DNA from 3 places in the Bradyrhizobium sp. FW305-F6 genome. Region 3 is predicted to be linked to each of the others. Evidence: predicted binding sites of a transcription regulator. Region 3 holds the regulator's gene; each other region holds the start of a gene.
What was found. Region 3 encodes PhoB, which activates phosphate uptake and scavenging genes when phosphate is short. Its sites were predicted from a motif close to TGTCATNNANCTGTCAT; they were not measured.
Positions count from the first base shown of each region.

Region 1: AC3WLX_RS03700 (RNA degradosome polyphosphate kinase) is a predicted target of PhoB. The motif match lies at 1,796-1,812, and genes of this name have one in related genera.
Region 2: AC3WLX_RS22380 (OprO/OprP family phosphate-selective porin) is a predicted target of PhoB. The motif match lies at 1,560-1,576, and genes of this name have one in related genera.

Region 1 covers NZ_JBYSYD010000001.1:746,865-750,138, forward strand. The annotation lists gene purM (phosphoribosylformylglycinamidine cyclo-ligase) at 1-265, opposite strand, end outside; gene AC3WLX_RS03690 (CDP-alcohol phosphatidyltransferase family protein) at 421-963, shown strand; gene AC3WLX_RS03695 (P-loop NTPase family protein) at 1,056-1,733, shown strand; gene AC3WLX_RS03700 (RNA degradosome polyphosphate kinase) at 1,887-3,274, shown strand, end outside.
Region 2 covers NZ_JBYSYD010000003.1:407,167-410,440, reverse strand. The annotation lists gene AC3WLX_RS22385 (DegQ family serine endoprotease) at 1-1,325, opposite strand, end outside; gene AC3WLX_RS22380 (OprO/OprP family phosphate-selective porin) at 1,638-3,251, shown strand.
Region 3 covers NZ_JBYSYD010000002.1:1,708,754-1,712,027, forward strand. The annotation lists gene AC3WLX_RS19460 (aspartate aminotransferase family protein) at 1-136, opposite strand, end outside; gene AC3WLX_RS19465 (GcrA family cell cycle regulator) at 596-1,108, shown strand; gene phoB (phosphate regulon transcriptional regulator PhoB) at 1,341-2,048, opposite strand; gene phoU (phosphate signaling complex protein PhoU) at 2,072-2,788, opposite strand; gene pstB (phosphate ABC transporter ATP-binding protein PstB) at 2,800-3,274, opposite strand, start outside.

The sequences.
Region 1 (3,274 bases), on a different contig from region 3:
GGTCGATGCCGATGCCGCCATGCAGGCCGGTGTCGATCGCGATCTTGACCTTGGTGCCGACGCCGTCGGTCGCGGCCACGAGGACCGGGTCCTTGAAGCCGGCCGCCTTGAGGTCGAACAGGCCGCCGAAGCCGCCGATCTCGGCATCGGCCCCCGGGCGCGCGGTGGCGCGCACCATCGGCTTGATCAGGTCGACCAGGCGGTTGCCCGCGTCGATATCGACGCCTGAATCGGCGTAAGTGAGGCCGTTTTTGCGGTCGGTCATGCCCGATTTCCAGTGGGTTCGCGGCTGGTTACGTCGAATTCCGGGGACGCGCAATGGCTCGCATGGCGCTCCTCGCTATACTATGTAGACATATCAACCGGTTCAGCCTGTAACGGGCCGGATTTGAGGTCAGAACCGGTGCCGGGAAGCGCTGCGTGAGTATTCCGAACATCATTACCCTGGGCCGCATCATGCTGGTCCCGGTCATCGTTTGGGCGATCGTGTCGAGCCAAATGGAGGTGGCATTCGCCGTGTTCCTGATCGCCGGCATCAGCGACGCCGTCGACGGCTTTCTGGCCAAGCGCTTCAACATGCGAAGCGAGCTCGGCGCCCTGCTCGATCCGCTTGCGGACAAAGCGCTGCTGGTGTCGATCTACATGGCGCTCGGCATCTGGGGCGCGATCCCGCGCTGGATCGTGATCCTGGTGGTGTCGCGCGACATCATGATCGTCGCCGCCGTGATCGTCTCCTGGCTGTTCGACAGGCCGGTCGAGATGAAGCCCTCGAAGGTGTCCAAGCTCAACACGGTGGCGCAAGTCGCATTCGCGGCCTTGGTGCTGGCCGCACTTGCCTTCGGCTTCAAGCCCGCGCCTTATGATATCATCCTGATGGGCCTCGTCACGGTCTTCACGCTCACCTCCGTGTCGCTCTATCTGGTCGAGTGGTTGCGCCACATGAGTACGATCGAGGCCAAGTGAAGGGACGTTCGGCCCCGTAACGGGCTAAGTCCCACACGATTAAGTCGAACCTCGTCAAATGCGCCGGCATGCCGGCATGGAGCAAAGCAAGCGTGGCAGGCCGCGTTCATCCCCGACAACTGGCGTTTTCCCTTCCGCATGCGGAGAGCCTCAGCCGGGACAATTTCCTCGAAGGCCCCGCCAATGCGGAAGGTCTCGGCCTGATCGACAGCTGGCCGGAATGGCCGAACCGGATCATGTGGCTGGCGGGCCCGGAAGGAAGCGGCAAGAGCCATCTGGCGACGATCTGGGCGGAAGAGGCCGGCGCGCGCTCGACCAGCGCCAATGCGCTGACCGCGGCAGGCGTTCCGGGCGCACTCGCCACCGGCGCGCTCGTGGTCGAGGACCTCAAGGCAAAGGATTTCGACGAGCGCGCCATGTTTCACCTGATGAATCTGGCCCGCGAGGATGCCGCCTACGTCCTGTTCACCGGACGGGAGGCGCCGGCCGCGCTGGAGATCGAGCTTCGCGACCTGCGCTCCCGCCTGCGGGCCGTTCCGGTGGTGACGCTGCTGCCCCCCGACGACCAGCTCTTCCGCGGCCTCATCGTCAAATTCTGCGCCGACCGCCAGCTCACCGTGGACGAGAGCGTGGTCGGCTATCTCGCCACCCGCCTGGAGCGATCCTCGGCCGCCGCCCGTCAGGCCGTGGAACTGCTCGACAGCGAGGCCCTGCGGCTCGGCCGCCCCGTCACGAGGGCACTGGCTGCCGAGTTGCTCCGGGACGCCTGAGCCGCCCCGCCCGGACGCTCTGCGTGAAGTCCGCTTGACGCAGCGCTGCCGCGGAACATCAATGTCATCGAAACGTCATCGCTCTAACACATGCTCCCGCGGGTTTTGCGCATAGGTCGCAAAGTGAGGCGAGACAGGATGGACCGACTTCTGATGGACTCTGCGCAAACCATTGAAACTAAAGAAAAAGCCCCGGAAGTCGAGGGGCTGCCCGCGATCGCGTCGAGCCCTGAACGATTCATCAACCGCGAGCTGTCCTGGCTGCATTTCAACCGCCGCGTCCTCGAAGAATCGGTCAATCCCAGCCATCCGATTCTGGAGCGGGTGCGATTCCTGTCGATTTCGGCGAATAACCTCGACGAGTTCTTCATGGTCCGCGTCGCGGGCATCAAGGCCCAGGTGCGCGAAGGCATCGCCGAACGCAGCCCCGACGGCCTGACCCCGTCCGAGCAGCTCGCGCTGATCAACCGCACGGTTTCCGAGCTCGCCTCCGACCAGCAGGCGATCTGGCGCGACCTGCGCAGCACGCTGGCCGAGGTCGGCATCGTGCTGGTCGACGGCAAGGACGTCACCAAGGCGGAACGGGCCTGGATCGAGGATTATTTCCTCCACAACGTATTCCCGCTCCTGACGCCGCTCGCGATCGATCCTGCCCACCCCTTCCCGTTCATTCCGAGCCTCGGCTTCACCATCGCGCTCCAGCTCACGCGCGCCGCGGACGGCCGGCAGATGAACGCGCTGATCCGCATGCCAGGCAAGATCGACCGCTTCATCCGCCTGCCCACTGACGGCAAGGTTCGCCTGATCTCTCTGGAGCAGGCCACCGGCTTGTTCATCAACCGCCTGTTCCCCGGTTACAACGTGCACGGCCAGGGCGCCTTCCGGGTCATCCGCGACTCCGAGCTCGAGATCGAGGAAGAAGCCGAAGACCTGGTCCGCCTGTTCGAGACCGCGCTGAAGCGCCGCCGCCGCGGCTCGGTGATCCGGCTCGAGATCGACGCCAAGATGCCCGAGGAGCTGCGCAGCTTCGTGCAGCACGCGCTCTCGACCGCCGACGACGAGGTGTTCCTGGTCGACGGCGTGCAGGCGATGAACGAGCTCTCGCAGCTTACCCGCCTCGACCGGCCCGACCTCGAATTCACCCCTTACGTGCCGCGCCATCCCGAGCGCGTGCGCGAGCATGGCGGCGACATCTTCGCCGCGATCCGGCAGAAGGACCTGATCGTCCACCATCCCTACGAGTCCTTCGACGTCGTGGTGCAGTTCCTGCAGCAGGCCACGCGCGACCCCGATGTCGTCGCGATCAAGCAGACGCTCTACCGCACCTCCAACAACTCGCCGATCGTGCGCGCGCTCGCCGAAGCGGCCGAAGCCGGCAAATCCGTCACCGCCTTGATCGAGTTGAAGGCGCGGTTCGACGAGGAGGCCAACATCCGCTGGGCGCGCGATCTCGAACGCGCCGGCGTTCAGGTCGTCTACGGCTTCCTCGAATTGAAGACGCACGCAAAGCTCTCCATGGTCGTACGCCGCGAGGGCGGCAG
Region 2 (3,274 bases), on a different contig from region 3:
TTTTCGAGGTCCGCGGTCTTGCTGATCTTCTGGTTGTTGACGGCCAGGATGATATCGCCCTTCTGGAAGCCGACATTCGCGGCCGCGGTATCCCCGCCGATTTCGGTAATCACGACGCCTTCGGTGTCGGCGTCCAGACGCAGCTCGTCGGCGACAGCCGGCGTGATCGTCGAGACCTTCGCGCCCTGGAACGGCGAGCGCGCGGTGACGACGAGTTCGTTGCGACCTGCATCGGGGGCGGTCTCCAGCACGACGCTCAGCTTCACCGGCTTGCCGCCGCGCTGCACGTCGATCTGCGCGGTGCCGCCGAGCGGACGGGTCGCGAAACGGTAGTCGAAGGCGTTGGGATCATCGACGATCTGGCCGTCGATGCCGGTGATGAGGTCGGAGGATTTCAGCCCGGCCTTCGCTGCCGGCCCGTTCGACACGACGCTCGCGACCAGCGCACCAGTCGGCGAGCGCAGCCCCAGGCTCTCGGCGATCTCGGGCGTCACCGCCTGCAGTTTTGCCCCGAGCCATGGCCGCTTCACCGCCTTACCGCCGCTCTTGGCGGAGGCGACCACGACGCGCACCATGTTGGCGGGAATCGCAAAGCCGATGCCTTGCGAGCCGCCTGAGCGCGAATAGATCGCGGTGTTGATGCCTGCGAGCCTGCCGGCCATATCGACCAGCGCGCCGCCGGAATTGCCGGGGTTGATCGCCGCGTCGGTCTGGATGAAGAACTGATAGTCGGTGATGCCGACCTGCGTGCGCGCCAGCGCCGAGATGATGCCGTGGGTCACCGTCTGGCCGACGCCGAAGGGATTGCCGATCGCGAGCACGATGTCGCCAACCAACAGCTCGTCGGAATTGGTAAAGTCGAGCGTCGGGAACTTCTCCTTGGCATCCTTCAGGCGCAGCACGGCGAGATCGGTGCGGGAATCCTTCAGCAGGATCTCGGCCTCGAACTCGCGCTTGTCCGACAGCGACACTTTCACCTGGTCCGCGCCCTCAATGACGTGGACATTGGTGACGACGAGGCCGGAAGCATCGACGATGACGCCGGAGCCGAGCGAGCGCTGCATCTGCTCGGGCTGCTGGCCGGGAACGCCGAAGAAGCGGCGGAAGATCGGGTCGTCCAGCAGCGGATTGCGGTTCTGCACCAGCTTGGCGGCATAGACGTTGACGACGGCCGGCTGCACCCGTTGCACGATCGGCGCATAGGACAGCCGCAGCTCGGCTTGTGACGACGGGACGCGGCGGTCCTGCGCGGCAGCCGGATTAAAATGGGCCAAAAAAGCCACGCACAGCGCCGTGGCGGCGGCAGTCCAGGTCGCTCGAAACATTCCTACCTCTTGGAAAAGACGACGGAATATAGGCGCGTTCGCCGGCCAATAGAAGTGCGCCGGGCGGCAATATTCGGCCGCTTCACGGGGGTGTCCGGCTGCGAACGGGCTGTACGAATCGGCGATTTGCGCGGGCGGCAGGTTGGCATGATGCGTGTCATCTTGCATGGTGGTGGACGCTGGATTCGGTTGCGGCGAATTTGCATCAGCGGGAACTCAGGCAGCCGTGCGCAGCGTCGCGGAGCAGTCATCGATTACACCTAGGCTCTCCGTTCGCGACTTCAGGAAAACCGCCAAACGATGGAGCGTAACGTGAGCAGAACAAGAATTGCCGCCACCGCGATTGGTCTTGCCGGCGCGCTGGCGGCCTCGCAGGCGCAGGCCCAGTCGGCAAGCAACAGCGAGCAGGAGATCGCGCTCCTGAAACAGCAGTTGAAGATGCTGGAGCAGAAGCTCGACAAGCTCCAGAGTCAGACCGCGGCGAACACGGCGGCCACAGCAAAGGCGAAATCGGAAGCCAAGGCCGAGGCAAAGGCCGAGGCCCGCGCAGAGGCAAAGGCTGCGGTTGCCAATGCCAATGCGGCAATCCCCGTCAAGGGGCCGGCGCCGGCATCCGGCGTCGTCGTGACGATGCCGAATAATCGGCCGACGATCTGCACCGCCGATCAGGCCAATTGCGTCGCCATCACCAGCCGCCTGCATTACGATGTCGGCGGATACGACTATCGTCCCAACACCGCGGCCACCGTGCCCCAGAAGCTCGATAGCGGCCAGAACGTGCGCCGCGCGCGCATCGGCGTCACCGGCAAGTTCTTCCACGACTGGAATTTCGCGCTGGTCTACGATTTCGGCGGCTCGTCGGACGGATTCGGCGGCGCTGCACCGGGCTCGCTGCCGGGCGGCGGCCTCTCCGGCGTCGAGAATGCCTATATCAGCTACACCGGCTTAAAGCCGTTCGGCGGCAAGATGGCGGTTGAGGTCGGCATCATGGACCTGCCGTACACGCTCGACGAAGCGACGAGCTCGAACGACATCATGTTCATGGAGCGCGCCTCCCCCGGCGTGGTCGCCACCAACATCGCCGCCGGCGACTTCCGCTCCGCAGCCGGTGCGCGCTGGTTCAACGACCAGCTCTGGATCGGCGGCTATGTCACGGGACCATCGACGGGAGCGATCCATTCCGCTTCGAGCGTCTCGCCGCCGGGCACGAGCGAGCAATACGGCGCGGTGGCGCGAGTTGCCGGCAATCCCATCAACGCCAAGGACTACTCAGTGCATATCGGCGCCAATGCGCAATGGCTGATCCAGCCGCCGCGCAACCTGATCGCCAACACGCAGACGGTCACGCTGAGCGATCGTCCGGAATTGCGCCTCGATCCGACACCTCTGATCTCCACCGGCGCCATCGCCAACGTCTCGGGTGCGCAGGTCTACAGCATCGAAGCCGCGGCCACCTACGGTCCCTTCATCGTCCAGGGCGAGTACTTCTGGTACAATGTCGATCGCAGCGCCAACACCAGTGTTCCGCTGGTCGGCGCACCGAGCCTGAAGTTCCAGGGCGGCTACGCGCAGGCCGGCTATGTGCTGACCGGCGAAGGCCGGTCCTATAATGCGGCGAACGCGGCCTATGGCGGCGTCAAGCCTGCGCATCCGTTCTCGCTCGAGGGCGGCGGCTGGGGCGCATGGGAGATCGCAGGGCGCTTCTCGACGATCGACCTCAACGACCAGCTCGCGACCGCGGCCGGTGTCGCAGGCGGCCGGCAGACCGTCTACACGCTTGCGCTCAACTGGTACGTCAACGGTAACGTCCGCTTCATGCTCGACTATCTGCACGGCACGGTCTCGCGACAGGCCTCGCCCGTCTCGACCGCCGACGTCGGCTCGAAGTTCGACGCGGTCGCGATGCGCACCCAGTTCGCGTTCTAGGCCTCTTCACCTCTCCGGTTGGG
Region 3 (3,274 bases):
TCACCGCCACGCCCGAAGTGAAATCGAGATAGCGATCGCCGTTGGTGGCGATCAGCCAGCAGCCTTCGCCACGCTCGAAACCGAGGTCGGCCCTGGCGAAGACGGGGAGCAAATGCGGCGCTGCGCTGTTAGTCATGACGGCCACTTGAATGTTGCGGACGGTATGACGCGCGCATTGCGCAACGCACCACTGACCGGCCCCGGAAAACGAAACGTGCCGCCTTTTAAGGGCGGCACGTGGCACTATCTTATGCTTGGCAAGACGGGTGTCAATGCCACCCGGAAAGCCTCGCGAAACGCTGAATCCGTAGTCTTGCGGTGCCGATTTTGCGGGGTTTTCACTACGGAACATGTGGAAGCGAGTCTGCGGACTCTTGCGCGAGAGTCACGCCATATTGTAGCGTTTGGACTGTCAGATACGACATCTCGTGCAGCAGTTCTGATCCCAAGAGTCCTCATGTACCGGCGTAACGTTCGGGCGTCTTGAGCGCGCCCGGCGAGCCTTAAGGGATTCTGGCGGCACGGGTTTTTCACGGCTTAGGCATTCGCTGCGAAGGCCCCAGGATGGCAGGCGCGCAGCGAGGGAAAGGGTGCAATGACGGTTTTGACCTGGTCCGATGATCGCGTCGAGCAGCTGAAAAAGCTTTGGGAGGCCGGACTTTCGGCCAGCCAGATCGCGGCGGAGCTCGGCAATGTGACCCGCAACGCCGTGATCGGCAAGGTGCACCGGCTCGGCCTGTCCGGTCGCGCCAAGAGCCCGTCATCGGCAGCGCCGCGGCCGCGGAAGGCGCGGCCCGCGCAGCACATGATGCGGGTGACGCGGCCCGTCGCGCGCGGCAACACCGCGCTGGCGCAGGCCTTCGAGGTCGAGGTGGAGGCAGAGCCTGTCACCTACGACAACGTGGTGCCGATGAGCCAGCGGCTGTCGCTGCTGGAATTGAACGAGGCGACCTGCCACTGGCCGGTCGGCGATCCCTCGAGCCCGGATTTCTTCTTCTGCGGCGGCAAGGCGCTCTCCGGCCTGCCCTATTGCGCCCAGCATTCGCGCGTGGCCTATCAGCCCGCAGCGGACCGGCGCCGCGCAGCACCAAAGCCGGGCACGCGGTGAGTTCGTTAATCTACCTGATGGCAGTCGTGAAGCGATCACGGCTCCAGTAACTCGGTGTCATCCCCGCAAAGGCGGGGATCCATAGCCACAGGGCGCAGTCGTTGCGCGAGATGGTCATTCCGAGTCTTCGCCAAACCTCGTCCTGTGGTTATGGATCCCGGGCTCGCGCTGCGCGCGCCCCGGGATGACGGCGAGATTGAAGCCGCAGCTCGCTAATCCGAGATCAAGAAACTCAGGTCTGCTCCGCCTTCGCGAAGCGATCGTCCAGCGCGTAGCCGGCGCCGCGGACGGTGCGGATCGGGTCCTGCTCGCGGCCTAGGTTGAGCAGCTTGCGCAGGCGGCCGATATGGACGTCGACGGTGCGCTCGTCGATGTAGATGTCGCGTCCCCAGACGCTGTCGAGCAGCTGCTCGCGCGAGAACACGCGGCCGGGATGCTCCAGGAAGAACTCCAGGAGGCGATATTCGGTCGGGCCGAGGTCGATCGGCCGGCCCGAGCGTGCCACGCGGCGCTTGTCGCGGTCGAGCTCGATGTCGCCATAGGCCAGCACGGTGGCGAGCCGCTCGGGGCTGGCGCGCCTGAGCAGGCCCTTCACGCGGGCGAGCAGCTCCGGCACCGAGAACGGCTTGACGATGTAATCGTCGGCGCCGGTCGCAAGTCCCCGCACCCGCTCGCTCTCCTCGCCACGCGCGGTGAGCATGATGATCGGCAGCTGCTTGGTCTCCGGGCGGGTGCGCAGGCGCCGGCACAGCTCGATGCCCGACAGGCCCGGCAGCATCCAATCGAGCACGATCAGGTCGGGAATGTGCTCCTTGAGGCGGGTATCGGCATCGTCGCCGCGCATCACCGTCTCGACGTCATAGCCGTCGCCTTCGAGGTTGTAACGAAGAAGCTCTGTGAGAGCTTCCTCGTCCTCAACCACCATAATGCGTGCGCCCATGGTGTCGTCGCTCCTTAAGGTCTTCAGGTATTCGGTATCGTCGTGGCGAAGGTCGTCATGTCGCCCTTCGGCCGCTTGTCGGTGATCGCCTGGCCCTCGATCATGTAGAACACGGTCTCGGCGATGTTGGTGGCATGGTCGCCGATCCGTTCGATGTTCTTGGCGCAGAACATCAGGTGGATGCAGAACGAAATGTTGCGCGGATCCTCCATCATGTAGGTGAGGAGCTCGCGGAACAGCGAGGTGCAGATCGCGTCGACTTCCTCGTCGCCCTTCCACACCGCCATCGCCGCCGGCAAATCGTGCGCGGCATAGGCGTCCAGCACCGACTTGACCTGCTGTTGCACGAGGTCGGTCATGTGCTCCAGGCCGCGGAACAGCTTCAGCGGGTGGAAGTCCGTCTCCAGTGCTGCGACGCGCTTGCCCATGTTCTTGGCGAGGTCGCCGATGCGCTCGAGATCGGTCGCGACGCGCATGGCGCCGACGATCTCGCGCAGGTCCACCGCCATCGGCTGGCGGCGGGCGATCGTGAGCACCGCGCGCTCCTCGATGCGCTTCTGCAGCGTGTCGATATCGGTGTCGGTGGCGACGACGCGCTGGCCGAGCGGGACGTCGCGGCGGATCAGCGCGTCGACGGAATCGACGATCATGCGTTCGGCGATGCCGCCCATTTCGGCGACCAGGCGCGTGAGTTCCTGGAGGTCGCTGTCGAAGGCCTTTACGGTATGTTCAGAACCCATGTTCCGTCTCCTCAGCCGAACCGGCCGGTGATGTAATCCTGCGTGCGCCGGTCTGTCGGCGACGTGAAGATCTTGCTGGTGTCGTCGAACTCGATCAGCTCGCCGAGATACATGAAGGCGGTCTTGTCGGAGACGCGCGCCGCCTGCTGCATGTTGTGGGTGACGATCGCGATCGTGTAGTTCTCGGACAGTTCCTGGATCAGCTCCTCGACCTTGGCGGTCGAGATCGGATCGAGCGCCGAGCAGGGCTCGTCGAACAGGATCACCTCGGGCCGCACCGCGACGGTGCGGGCAATGCAGAGGCGCTGCTGCTGACCGCCGGAGAGCGAGAGGCCGGAGGCGTTGAGCTTGTCCTTGACCTCGTTCCACAGCGCGCCGCCACGCAGCGCCTTCTCGACCCGGCCGTCCATCTCGGATTTCGAGATCTTCTCGTAGAGACGGATGCCGAAGGCGATGTTCTCGTAGATCGTCATCGGGAACGGCGTC